DNA from 2 places in the Exiguobacterium sp. QJM3NY_9 genome. Region 1 is predicted to be linked to the other one. Evidence: riboswitches for the same ligand, from Rfam matches in the RefSeq annotation. Region 1 holds a riboswitch; the other holds the start of a gene.
What was found. Region 1 has a riboswitch for thiamine pyrophosphate ahead of AC0VYQ_RS08290 (ECF transporter S component). Riboswitches for the same ligand answer to the same signal wherever they lie in the genome.
Positions count from the first base shown of each region.

Region 1 (5,767 bases):
CGACTGGCGTTACCGGAACCGCTCGCGACACAACTTTTGCCGTATCAGCAAGACGGCGTCCGCTTCTTCAAGAGTCTTGCGGCACACGACTGTCATGGCATCTTAGCGGACGAGATGGGACTCGGCAAAACGATTCAAGCCATCGGTTATATCGAAACGCTCCCGAGTGCACGTGTCTTGATCGTCGCCCCGGCGTCACTCCTCTACAACTGGGCAGCAGAGCTGCGCCGCTTTGCCCCGACACGCACCGTCCGTGTGCTCAGCGGGAGTCGTGCGTCGCGCTTACGACAGCTCGAAGACTTGCCGGACGACGTCATTCTCATCATCTCCTACCCGTCGCTCCGGCTCGACATCAAAAATCATCAAACGATCCATTACGATTGTATCTTTTTTGATGAAGCACAACATCTGAAGAATCCACGGTCGCAGACGACGGTCAGCTTAAAACAACTGTGGGCGACGCGGCGGTTTGCCTTGACGGGGACGCCGCTCGAAAACAAGACGCTTGATCTTTGGTCAATCTTTGACGTCGTCTTTCCGGCACTCTTGCCGGACCGGCAACGGTTTCTTGACTGGTCAGCACGGGACGTCCAACAATTCGTCGAACCGTTTTTGCTGCGCCGGACGAAAAAAGATGTTTTGCAACAGTTGCCGGCGAAACAAGTCGTCCATCAGTACACGGAACTGACGGCGGGTCAGAAAAAACTCTATGCCGCCCACTTGGCAAAGTTACAGCTCGAGACGTTACAGCATCTTGATCAGTCAAAACCGGAAGAACGGATGAAGTTACTCGCCGGATTGACCCGGCTCCGGCAAATCTGTTGCGATCCCCGTCTGTTCGTCGAAAACTACCGTGGCCGGTCGGCGAAACGGGACCGGTTGCTCGCCTTGATTCAAGAAAAACGGGCAGCAGGCAAACGGATCTTAATTTTTTCACAGTTTACAAAAATGCTCGATTTGATTCGGAACGACCTGCATGAGTTACACCTTCCCCATTTCGAACTGCGCGGGGATACACCGATTGCGGAGCGTCTCGAACGCTGCGACCGTTTTAATGCAGGCGAAGTCGATCTGTTTTTGATTTCACTGAAGGCGGGCGGCACCGGACTGAACTTGGCGACGGCGGATACCGTCATCTTATATGATAGTTGGTGGAATCCGGCTGTCGAACAGCAAGCGGCTGACCGGGCACACCGGATGGGACAAACACAGACGGTCGAAGTCATTAAATTAATCACGAAAGGCACAATCGAAGAAAAAATCATCGAGCTGCAGGAGCGGAAGGCGACACTCGTGACGGACATACTTGAACAACCGGCGTCACTTGCGTTATCGGTCGATGAGATGGTTCAATTGCTTGAATAAGAGGAAAGGCACCGATTTCTTTACATGATGTAAACCGTTGCTGCTCTAGGGAGAACAGGTTTCTGGCTATCGTTTTTTCGCCGGTTGATGTTTAGCTTTTAATGTTACGGGGGTATAACTATCATAGCACCGCATCAGCGAGTTGCTTTTACAACCACATGTTTCTCAATATCAGCGTAATGACCTGGGAGAGAAATGCTAACCACTCACTTCGATCTTCATTTTTTATGAAATCAATTTGAAATAGCATTCGATGCACTGTCTTGATCCGGAACGATTCGTTCCACTCCTTTCTTCATTACCTTTTGAGGGCTATACCAAATTCAAGGGGGAAATGAACATGTCAGTAACATTAAAAGTAGAAGAACGCGAAGTACGCCCACGCTCACTTAGAAAGCAATTACGTCATGAAGGAAAAGCTCTTGGTGTCGTGTATGGTTACAAAGTGGAAAGTACACCGATTGCCTTTGACGAAAAAGCATTGATCAAAGTCGTTCGTGAACATGGTGAGAATGCACTTGTTGCACTTCAAATCGGTGGTAAAAAAGTCAACACACTGATCAACAAACTCGATATGGATATCTTCACACCAACAATCAAGCACGTTGAATTCATCGCTGTTAAAATGGATGAAGAAACAGAAGTCGAAACAGATATCGTCCTCGTCGGCGAAGCGGCTGGTGCAAAACTTGGTGGATATCTTTCACAAACACTCTTTAAAGTAACAGTTGCAGCTACACCAGATAAATTACCGGAACGCGTCGAAGTCGATGTGACAAATCTTAACCTCGGTGATTCTCTATCGGTTTCGGATTTACCGGAAGAAAAAGAATACCGTATCGTTACGGAAGGTGACATTCAAGTCGTTGCCGTCGTCGAATCGACACTTGAAGCGGATCTCGAAGAAGCAGATGCTGAAGAACCAGCTGAAGCGACAGAAGAAGTTTCTACTGAAGAACAAACGGAAGAAAAAGAATAATTTTTCTTACCCTCCCCTCGCGGAGGGTTTTTTTATCTGTATTGACAACTGTCAGTAGAGTCGGTACAGTAAATAGCGTACACATTATATGCACATCCACTAGGGGAGCCCATTGGCTGAGACGATTCACTTCGGACCCTTTGAACCTGATCTAGTTCATACTAGCGTAGGAAAGTGGAGCGGTAATTCGTTCAATTTTTCTGCATGTTTGCAGATTCAGCGACCGCTCTCTTTCATAGAGGGCGGTCTTTTTGTTTGTCTGGTGGTTGTGCCAAAGGGAGATAGGAACATGAACAGTTGGAAAATGAAAGAAATCATCGTCATGATGATGTTGTCGGTTGCTTGCGGGGTACTCTACTTAGGGTGGTCGACATTGTGGTTACCGATTTCCGCGATCTTCGGACCGGTCGGATCGAACTGGATGTTCGGGATTTGGGTCATCGCGAGTCCGCTTGTCGCCTACATCATTCAAAAGCCCGGGGCAGCACTGATTGCAGAAGTCGTCGCCGCGGCTGTCGAATTATTCACGGGGAGTCACTTCGGATTATCGGCCTTATTGATTGGTTTCGCTCAAGGAATCGGTGCCGAAATCGCTTTTGCCCTCTTCGGATACCGGAAGTTCAACACAATGACGTTAGTTCTATCCGGAATGTTCGCCGCAATCGGCAGTATGGTCTATAGTCTTGTCGTCAATGGTTTCGCCTACTATACGACGACGACACTTCTGTTGACGTTTTCCCTTCAACTCGTCAGCGGTGCATTGCTCGGTGGATTACTTGCAAAAGTCATCGTCGATGCGCTCGTCAAGACAGGGACGTTGAACGGTTATGCGATCGGGCGTAAGCGGCAGAAACCGGATGCGGCATGATTCATTGTAACGACTTGTCTGTCCGCTATCCGGGGCAACATGACAACGTCCTGCACCACGTGACGGTGACGCTACACGAAGGGGAAACGACGTTGCTCGTCGGACCGAGCGGCAGTGGGAAAACGACGTTTTTACATGTTCTCGCCGGTTTATTACCTGACGCGATTGAAGCCGATGTCAGCGGCCACTGCAAAACGAATGGGACGGTCGGAATCCTTTTTCAAAATCCGGACGACCAGTTCTGCATGCAGACCGTCGGAGCGGAAGTTGCCTTTAGTCTTGAAAATCGCTCAGTCGACCGCAGTCAGATGGATGACCGGATTGACGCCGTACTGGCACGTGTCGGCCTGGACGTGCCGCTGACGACACCGATTATGCAACTGTCAGGAGGGATGAAACAACGACTCGCCCTCGCCTGCGTCCTAGCCCTTGAGCCGGATATTCTATTGCTTGACGAACCGACGGCGCAACTCGATCCGGCAGGACATCGGGTTTTGATGCAGCTGATTGAGGAACTCCATCACGACCGGACGTTGACGCTCGTTCTGATTGAACATCAGCTTGACCGCTGTGTGACGTTCAGTGACCGGGTGCTCGTCTTCGATCACGGCGGAACGATTTTACGCGATGGTCCGCCGCTTGATGTCTTCGGTCAGCATCGCGATGAACTTGAACGACGCGGCATTGCGACACCGCTCCTCTACCCGTATGAACTGGAAACCGTGCCCCCCGCTTCTTCCCAGGCGGGGCGGTTACGAAAAGTGACTAACATCCGTCCTCCGGTTCGGCACGACAATACGTTCGCGCTGACGCGTACCTCGTTAGGACGCCGTAAGCAAGTGATTGTCGACGACCTGTCGCTTGCAACACACGGCGGAGAGTGGATCATGGTTGTCGGATCGAATGGTGCCGGGAAAAGCACGTTGCTCGAAACACTGGCGAAATTGATTCCGGCGCAAGGCGGTACGGTCCGCTTGTTCGAAAAAGAACTGCGGGCATGGAAAAGTCGGAGCTATTACCGACACGTCGGATTCGTCTTTCAACAGCCAGAGCTCCAATTTCTCAAGCAGACGGTCGAAGACGAGCTCGTAATCAGCATGGATGCACCGACGCCGGAGCGGATTGAAACGGCGTTGCAATCCTACCGGTTAACCCATGTCGCCCGTCAGTCGCCCCTCGCCCTGAGCATGGGTCAAAAGCGACGGCTCAGCGTCGCGACGATGTTGTTAGAGCCAAAAGACGTCCTGTTGCTCGATGAACCGACGTTCGGTCAAGATGCCGAGACGACAAGTCAACTCATCGAGATGTTCGAGCAGGCGCGATTAAACGGGACGACGCTGATCATGGTGACGCATGACATGGAGCTGGTCCACCAGTATGCCGACCGGGTCCTCGTCCTTGGTGACGGGCGACTTCAGTTCGACGGCACACCGGACACTTTGTTTAAAGACGAGACGTTACTCGAGCATAACCAACTCTCTCGTCCGTTATCGTATTTGTATCAGCAACTCGAGGAGGTGAAACGTCGTGCAGGAAAACGACTCCCCGCTCGCGCGTATTAATCCGGCACTCAAGCTCGGTGCCCTCCTGTATGTGATGGTGCTTTTGATTGCGGCACCGACGTTACGCGAAACGATAGCCTTACTTTTACTCGCTGCGGTCGGATTGGGCTGCTCCGGTTGGTCACTGTTGATGCTCGCCAAACGGGTCTCCCCCTACCTCGTCTTGTTCTTGCTGACATTTTGGATGATGGCAGCCTTCGGAAAAGGCAGTACGGAAGTTTGGTCATTCGGTTGGTTTCGCGTGACGGAAGAAAGTATCGGTCACGCCTGGTTGATCGCACTGCGGATGCTCGCCTTCGTCTTCCTCAGTTTGACGTTCATCGCGACGACCGACCAAACCCGGTTCGTCATGAGCCTGATTCATCAGTGCCGCCTTCCAGACCGTCTCGCATACGGCTTTTTAGCAGGGATTCGTTTTATTCCGATCTTCCAGCAGGAAATAAGAACAATCTGTCAAGCACGGCGGGTCCGCCAACAGCACTCGATTTGGCCATGGCAGACGTTTTTCGCCATCAGTTTACCGCTTTTTACGAACAGTATCATGCGTTCGGAACAAATCGCGATTGCGATGGAAGCGCGTCGGTTTCAGGCCGAGCGGACGTATTATGTTCGTCCGGTCGTGACGCGTCACGACCAAGTGTTTTTTTGTCTGGTTTGTCTCGTGGCGAGCCTGCTTCGGATTGTCCTATGACATTCATTAGATTAACGCAGACGGATTCAGGGAATCATAGTTTCGGAAGCAGTTAATTTAAAGAAGTAGGTGAAGGTTTGAAACGAATCGTATTAGTCGGGGCAGGTCATGCCCATTTAGAATGTATCAAGGAAGGAACGCATCCGGATGTTGAATGGATCGTCATCAATCCGTCCCGTTATCAGTATTATTCAGGAATGTTCTCCGGTCTTGCGGACGGCACGTATCGACTCGAGGAGACCCGGGTCGATGTCAAAGCACTCTGTGCGCGTCACGGAAAGACATTGATGGAGGACCGTGTC
Region 1 covers NZ_CM149679.1:1,587,307-1,593,073, reverse strand. The annotation lists gene AC0VYQ_RS08300 (DEAD/DEAH box helicase) at 1-1,365, shown strand, start outside; gene AC0VYQ_RS08295 (50S ribosomal protein L25/general stress protein Ctc) at 1,706-2,344, shown strand; TPP riboswitch at 2,436-2,534, shown strand; gene AC0VYQ_RS08290 (ECF transporter S component) at 2,634-3,212, shown strand; gene AC0VYQ_RS08285 (ABC transporter ATP-binding protein) at 3,209-4,774, shown strand; gene AC0VYQ_RS08280 (energy-coupling factor transporter transmembrane component T family protein) at 4,740-5,465, shown strand; gene AC0VYQ_RS08275 (NAD(P)/FAD-dependent oxidoreductase) at 5,543-5,767, shown strand, end outside.

Region 2 (5,767 bases), 290 kb from region 1:
GGCATAACTGAGGGCAATTTCTGCGCCGGCTCCAAGGCCGCCCGAAAAGCTTTCAATCGTTTTCGTTAAACCAAGACCGCCGAGCAATCCACCGACGAGAGCGCTGATGACCATCGCGAGGACGATGTGGACACGGAAGATGGCTAAGACAAATAACAGGATGACGGCTAAAACAACAGCATTGAACATAACTTTAAAACCACACTTTCTTTTGGTATCACTGTACTATACTAAAGTATCATACAGACCGTTCTTTTTGCTGTCAAGAAAAAAACATGAAAAGGCACGACCGGTGTCGGTCGTACCTCCTTTCTACTATATAAAGACAGGTTTAGCAATCGACGCGGTCGAGTTTCCCTGTGCCGGGGTCGATGACGAGTCCATGGACGTTCGTGCCCGGTGGTAATAATGGATGGTTTTTAATCAGACCGACGGAATGGCCGACGTTTTCTTCGACTGACGTAAACCCGCGTAACCATTGTTTCAAGTCGACGCCGGATGCTTCGAGTGTCTGCAAGACTTGCGGATTGATGCCACGTCCTTCCATCTCGGCAATCATGTTTGCCGGATCGATCGTACTCATGCCGCAGTCGTGGTGACCGATGACGATGACTTCTTCCGCCCCGAGTGCGTACAAGGCGACGAGGATCGAGCGCATGACGGAACCGAATGGGTGTGACAGAACCGCCCCTGCATTTTTAATGATCTTCGCATCGCCGTTTTTCAGACCGAGCGCGTGCGGGAGGAGTTCCGTCAAGCGGGCATCCATACACGTTAAGATCACGACCTTTTTATCAGGGAATTTATCCGAGATGAATTGTTCGTATTGTTTTTCTTCGACGAATTGTTCGTTGAACGCAAGCATTTGATTGACGATTGTCATGAAACTTCCTCCTTCAAAACAAATAAATATGTATCTTTTAATAGATTACACGATGTTTTGTCCGTCAGACAAGCAAAGAAAATAGGTGCTGTGAGAAAAGTCACAGGCAAGGGATTCAAAAAGGATGCCTTGTCCGACAACACCTTTTGAGAATGAGAACGTTTTCATTGATGTGAAATAGTTCACAGGATGGTCATGCACAAATCATCAGAAAGGCGGTATGATTGATTTGTGAAGGAAAGCACAAACTATTGAATATCAGCTTGGCATTCCTAACATCTAGTAGGGAAATGCAGACTCAGATTCGTTCCAAAATAGGGAGGAAACCAAACATGGCTGTCAAAGAAAAAATCAAACAAGACGTATCACCTGTCGAACAAACGATCAATAAAATCGTTGCAAAAGGTCAAACTGCATTACAAGAATTATTAACATTTGATCAAGAGAAAATCGATACGATCGTCCGTGACATGGCGCTTGCCGGCCTCGAACGTCACGTTGAACTGGCACGACTCGCCGTAGAAGAAACAGGACGTGGTGTCTTTGAAGATAAAATGATTAAAAATATGTTTGCGACGGAATATATCTATAACAGTCTCCGTGAAGAAAAAACGGTCGGCATCTTAGAAGAAGATGTTCAAAACGGACTAACATATATCGCAGAACCGGTCGGTGTCGTCTGTGGCGTCACACCTGTGACGAATCCGACATCAACGACGATGTTCAAAGCGTTGATCGCGATTAAAACACGAAACCCGATCATCTTCGCCTTCCACCCGTCAGCGCAAAACTGCTCACTCGAAGCAGCGAAAACATTACGTGACGCGGCTGTCAAAGCAGGCGCACCGCGTGACTGCATCCAGTGGGTCGAACAACCGTCACTCGAAGCAACAAAAGTCTTGATGAACCATACGGATATCGCGATGGTCCTTGCGACCGGCGGAGCCGGCATGGTCAAATCAGCCTATTCAACAGGAAAACCGGCACTCGGTGTCGGACCAGGGAACGTTCCATGTTACATCGAAAAAACAGCGAAAATCAAACGTGCCGTCAGTGACCTTGTCCTCTCCAAAACGTTTGATAACGGCATGATTTGTGCATCGGAGCAAGCGGTCATCATCGATCAGGAAATCTACGCGGAAGTTCGGGCGGAGATGGAAGCACTCGGTTGCTACTTCTGTACAGCAGATGAGAAAAAACGTCTCGAAGCGCTCGTCATCAAAACCGATACATGTGCCGTCAATGCCGACATCGTCGGGAAACCGGCAACCTGGATCGCAGCAAAAGCCGGCATCGACGTCCCGAGCAATACCGTCATGCTTGTCGCAGAACTTGAAAAAGTCGGCTCAGAAGAACCCCTCTCACACGAAAAACTAAGCCCTGTCCTTGGTGCGTATAGCGTCCAATCAACGGAAGATGCGTTCCATGTCGCCGAACGGATGCTTGAAATCGGTGGCCTCGGTCATACGGCAGTCATCCACACGACGAATGACGACTTGATGACGGCATTCGGAATGCGGATGAAAGCCTGCCGGATTCTCGTCAACAGCCCGTCAGCACACGGTGGGATTGGTGATCTGTATAACGAATTGACACCATCACTGACACTCGGTTGCGGCTCTTACGGGAAAAACTCCGTCTCTGAAAACGTAACGGCGAAACATCTACTCAATGTCAAGAAGGTGGCGAGACGACGCGTGAACATGCAGTGGTTCAAAGTACCGGAAAAGATTTTCTTTGAAAAAAATTCAGTCCAATACTTGAAATCGATTCAAGATGTCTCCCGGGCATTGATCGTCACCGATCAAGCGATGGTCGAGTTCGGCTACGCGGATAAAGTCATCCGCAACTTACCGGCAGGCGTCAGCTACCGGATTTTCGACCAAGTCGAACCGGATCCATCGGTTGCAACGGTTCAGACAGGAGCGCAAGCGATGCGCGACTTCAAACCGGACTTGATCATCGCCCTTGGTGGCGGATCAGCGATGGATGCAGCGAAAGGCATGTGGCTCTTCTACGAGCAACCGAACGAAACGTTCTCGAACTTACGTCAAAAGTTCCTCGATATCCGGAAACGGGCTTATAAATTCCCGGCGCTTGGTAACAAAGCGAAGTTCGTCGCCATTCCGACGACGTCCGGAACAGGATCTGAAGTCACACCGTTTACCGTCATCACGGATAAAGAGAAAAACGTCAAGTATCCGATTGCTGACTATGCGTTAACACCAGATGTCGCGATCATCGATCCGGAATTCGTCATGACGGTCCCGGCATCAATCACGGCGGACACCGGAATGGACGTCTTGACACACGCAACGGAAGCGTTCGTCTCTGTCCTCGCGAACGACTATACGGACGGACTGGCATTAAAAGCGATCAAGATGATTTTCGATTACCTGCCACGCGCTTATGCGAATGGTGACGATGCCGAAGCACGCGAAAAAGTTCACAATGCGTCAACGATGGCCGGAATGGCGTTTGCCAATGCCTTCCTCGGAATCAACCACTCGATCGCACACAAAATCGGTGGGGAGTTCCACACGCCACACGGTCGGACGAATGCAATTCTGATGCCACACGTCATCCGCTACAATGCAGCGAAACCGACGAAACTTGCTTCGTTCCCGAAATATGAATCATTCATCGCTGATGAACGGTACGCAGAAATCGCGCGTTATCTCGGACTACCGGCAGCGACGACGGAACAAGGTGTCGAATCACTAATCCAAGCGATCACAGAACTCGGACAACAGTTGAACATCAAAATGTCATTCAAAGCCCAAGGCATCAAAAAAGCCGACTTTGAAGCAAAACTCGACAAGATGGCAGTCGATGCATTCGAGGATCAATGTACGACAGCGAATCCGAAAATGCCGCTCGTGACGGAACTTCGGAACATCATGGAACTTGCCTACGAAGGCGTATAACAGAGAAATAAATCATGGCAATCAAAAGAGCCTTGCTTCCGGTCGACGGAGGCAAGGCTTTCGTTCGTAATCGAAAGAGACACCGACAAAACTGTCCTGTCATTATTGACAGATATTTCTAAGACCGCTAAAGTGAAGGTAACTTGAATAGAATCACTAGGGGTGTTACTAAACTGAGATGAGTAAATACTCAAACCCTTTGAACCTGAACTAGTTCGTACTAGCGTAGGGAAGTGTAGACTCTAATAAACGAGCGAAGACCAGTCTGTCGGTTTTTTGTTATGTGATTATTTAGACGTGCGCAACTTTCCTTTTGGAGAGTTGCGCTTTTTTTGTTTACGACTTCGCTATTTAAGTTGCAAAAGACGATGAAGGAGTGGAAGACAGTGAACAGAACAGTGTTAGTGACGGGAAGCAGTCGGGGACTTGGCGCGACGATTGCAAGAGTATTGGTGAACAACGGGTTTAAAGTTGTGATTAATTATTATAAGAGCAAGGATGCGGCAGAGGACCTCGTAAATGAGCTCGGTGCAGAACATGCCATTGCCCTGTATGCGGATGTCACGAAGCGAGAAGACGTCGAGACATTGATGCAGTTAGCGACAGCTCATTACGAACAAATCGATGTCGTAATCAATAATGCCTTAGTCGATTTTAAGTTCGATCCGCGCGCTCAAAAATCATTCATCGATTTGGAATGGGAAGATTATCAAAAACAGTTGGATGGCACGTTGAAAGCAGCGTTCCACGTCGTGCAAAGTGTCCTGCCGCAGTTCATTGAACGAAATAGCGGCACCATCATCAGCATCGGCACGAATCTGTATCAAAACCCGGTAGTTCCCTATCACGAATATACGACGGCAAAAGCAGGGTTGATCGGCTTTACGCGTAATCTTGCATCAGAGCTAGGACAGTACGGCATAAACGTGAATGTCGTCTCCGGCGGCTTGTTGAAAGTGACGGATGCCAGTGCTGTGACGACTGCTGAAGTATTCGATTTAATTGCCCAATCAACTCCGTTAAAAAGAGTGACGACGCCGGAAGAGGTGGCGCAATTGGTCGCCTTTTTAGCGTCAGAAGCCGCCTCTGGCATTACTGGTCAAAATCTAACCGTAGATGGCGGATTGACGATGAACTGATGTCAGCGCTCAGGAGAAAGGAGTCAGGGACCTAAAGATGACGAAAACGAAGCAGTTAAACATCGGTGTTTTATTGTACGGCTGTGGCCATCATCAAGCGGCATGGTTAATGCCGGATTCTACGATTGAAGAAATCGGGGAGAGCGGTTATTATCAGCGATTGGCTCAACTAGCGGAAGCGGGTTGCCTGGATGCTGTATTTTTTGCTGACAATCAATCTTTTCCTGCTGCAAACGCAACTGAACTACCTGCCTTTTGGCTCGATCCTGTAATCAATTTAACCGCTATTTCTCAAGTAACCCATCATATCGGGTTAGTTTCAACGATATCGAGTACGTTTTCAAATCCGTATACAGCGGCGAGACAACTGTTAAGCCTTGATCACGTGACGAACGGGCGTGTCGGCTGGAACCTGGTGACGTCGATGACGGACTGGGAAGCGTTAAACCATAGTATGGATAGGCTCCCTGCAAGGGACGAACGGTATCAAAAGGCGGATGAATTTGCGTCTGTAATGGAAAAATTATTTTTATCCTGGGATCGAGCTGATTTCCTTTCGAGCCGGACGGACAACCGGTTAATTGATCCTGAAAAGATTCAACCATTCCATCATAGCGGGACCTACTTCAACGTAAAAGGTCCTTCGTCTACACCGCGTAGTCCTCAAGGGAAGCCGGTGGCAATGCAGGCGGGTGCATCTGCCCAAGGGATTGCACTTGCATCAAAGCACGCGGATGCCGTCTATTCGGTGTCGTGGAATGTAAAGCAAGCGAAAGCATTCCGGGAAAGTCTACAGAAACAAATCAAAGAAAGTGAGT
Region 2 covers NZ_CM149679.1:1,293,416-1,299,182, forward strand. The annotation lists gene AC0VYQ_RS06435 (Na+/H+ antiporter family protein) at 1-189, opposite strand, end outside; gene AC0VYQ_RS06440 (beta-class carbonic anhydrase) at 332-883, opposite strand; gene adhE (bifunctional acetaldehyde-CoA/alcohol dehydrogenase) at 1,216-3,810, shown strand; TPP riboswitch at 3,959-4,059, shown strand; gene AC0VYQ_RS06450 (3-oxoacyl-ACP reductase) at 4,179-4,949, shown strand; gene AC0VYQ_RS06455 (LLM class flavin-dependent oxidoreductase) at 4,987-5,767, shown strand, end outside.
Region 2: another riboswitch for thiamine pyrophosphate. It lies ahead of AC0VYQ_RS06450 (3-oxoacyl-ACP reductase); the one in region 1 lies ahead of AC0VYQ_RS08290 (ECF transporter S component).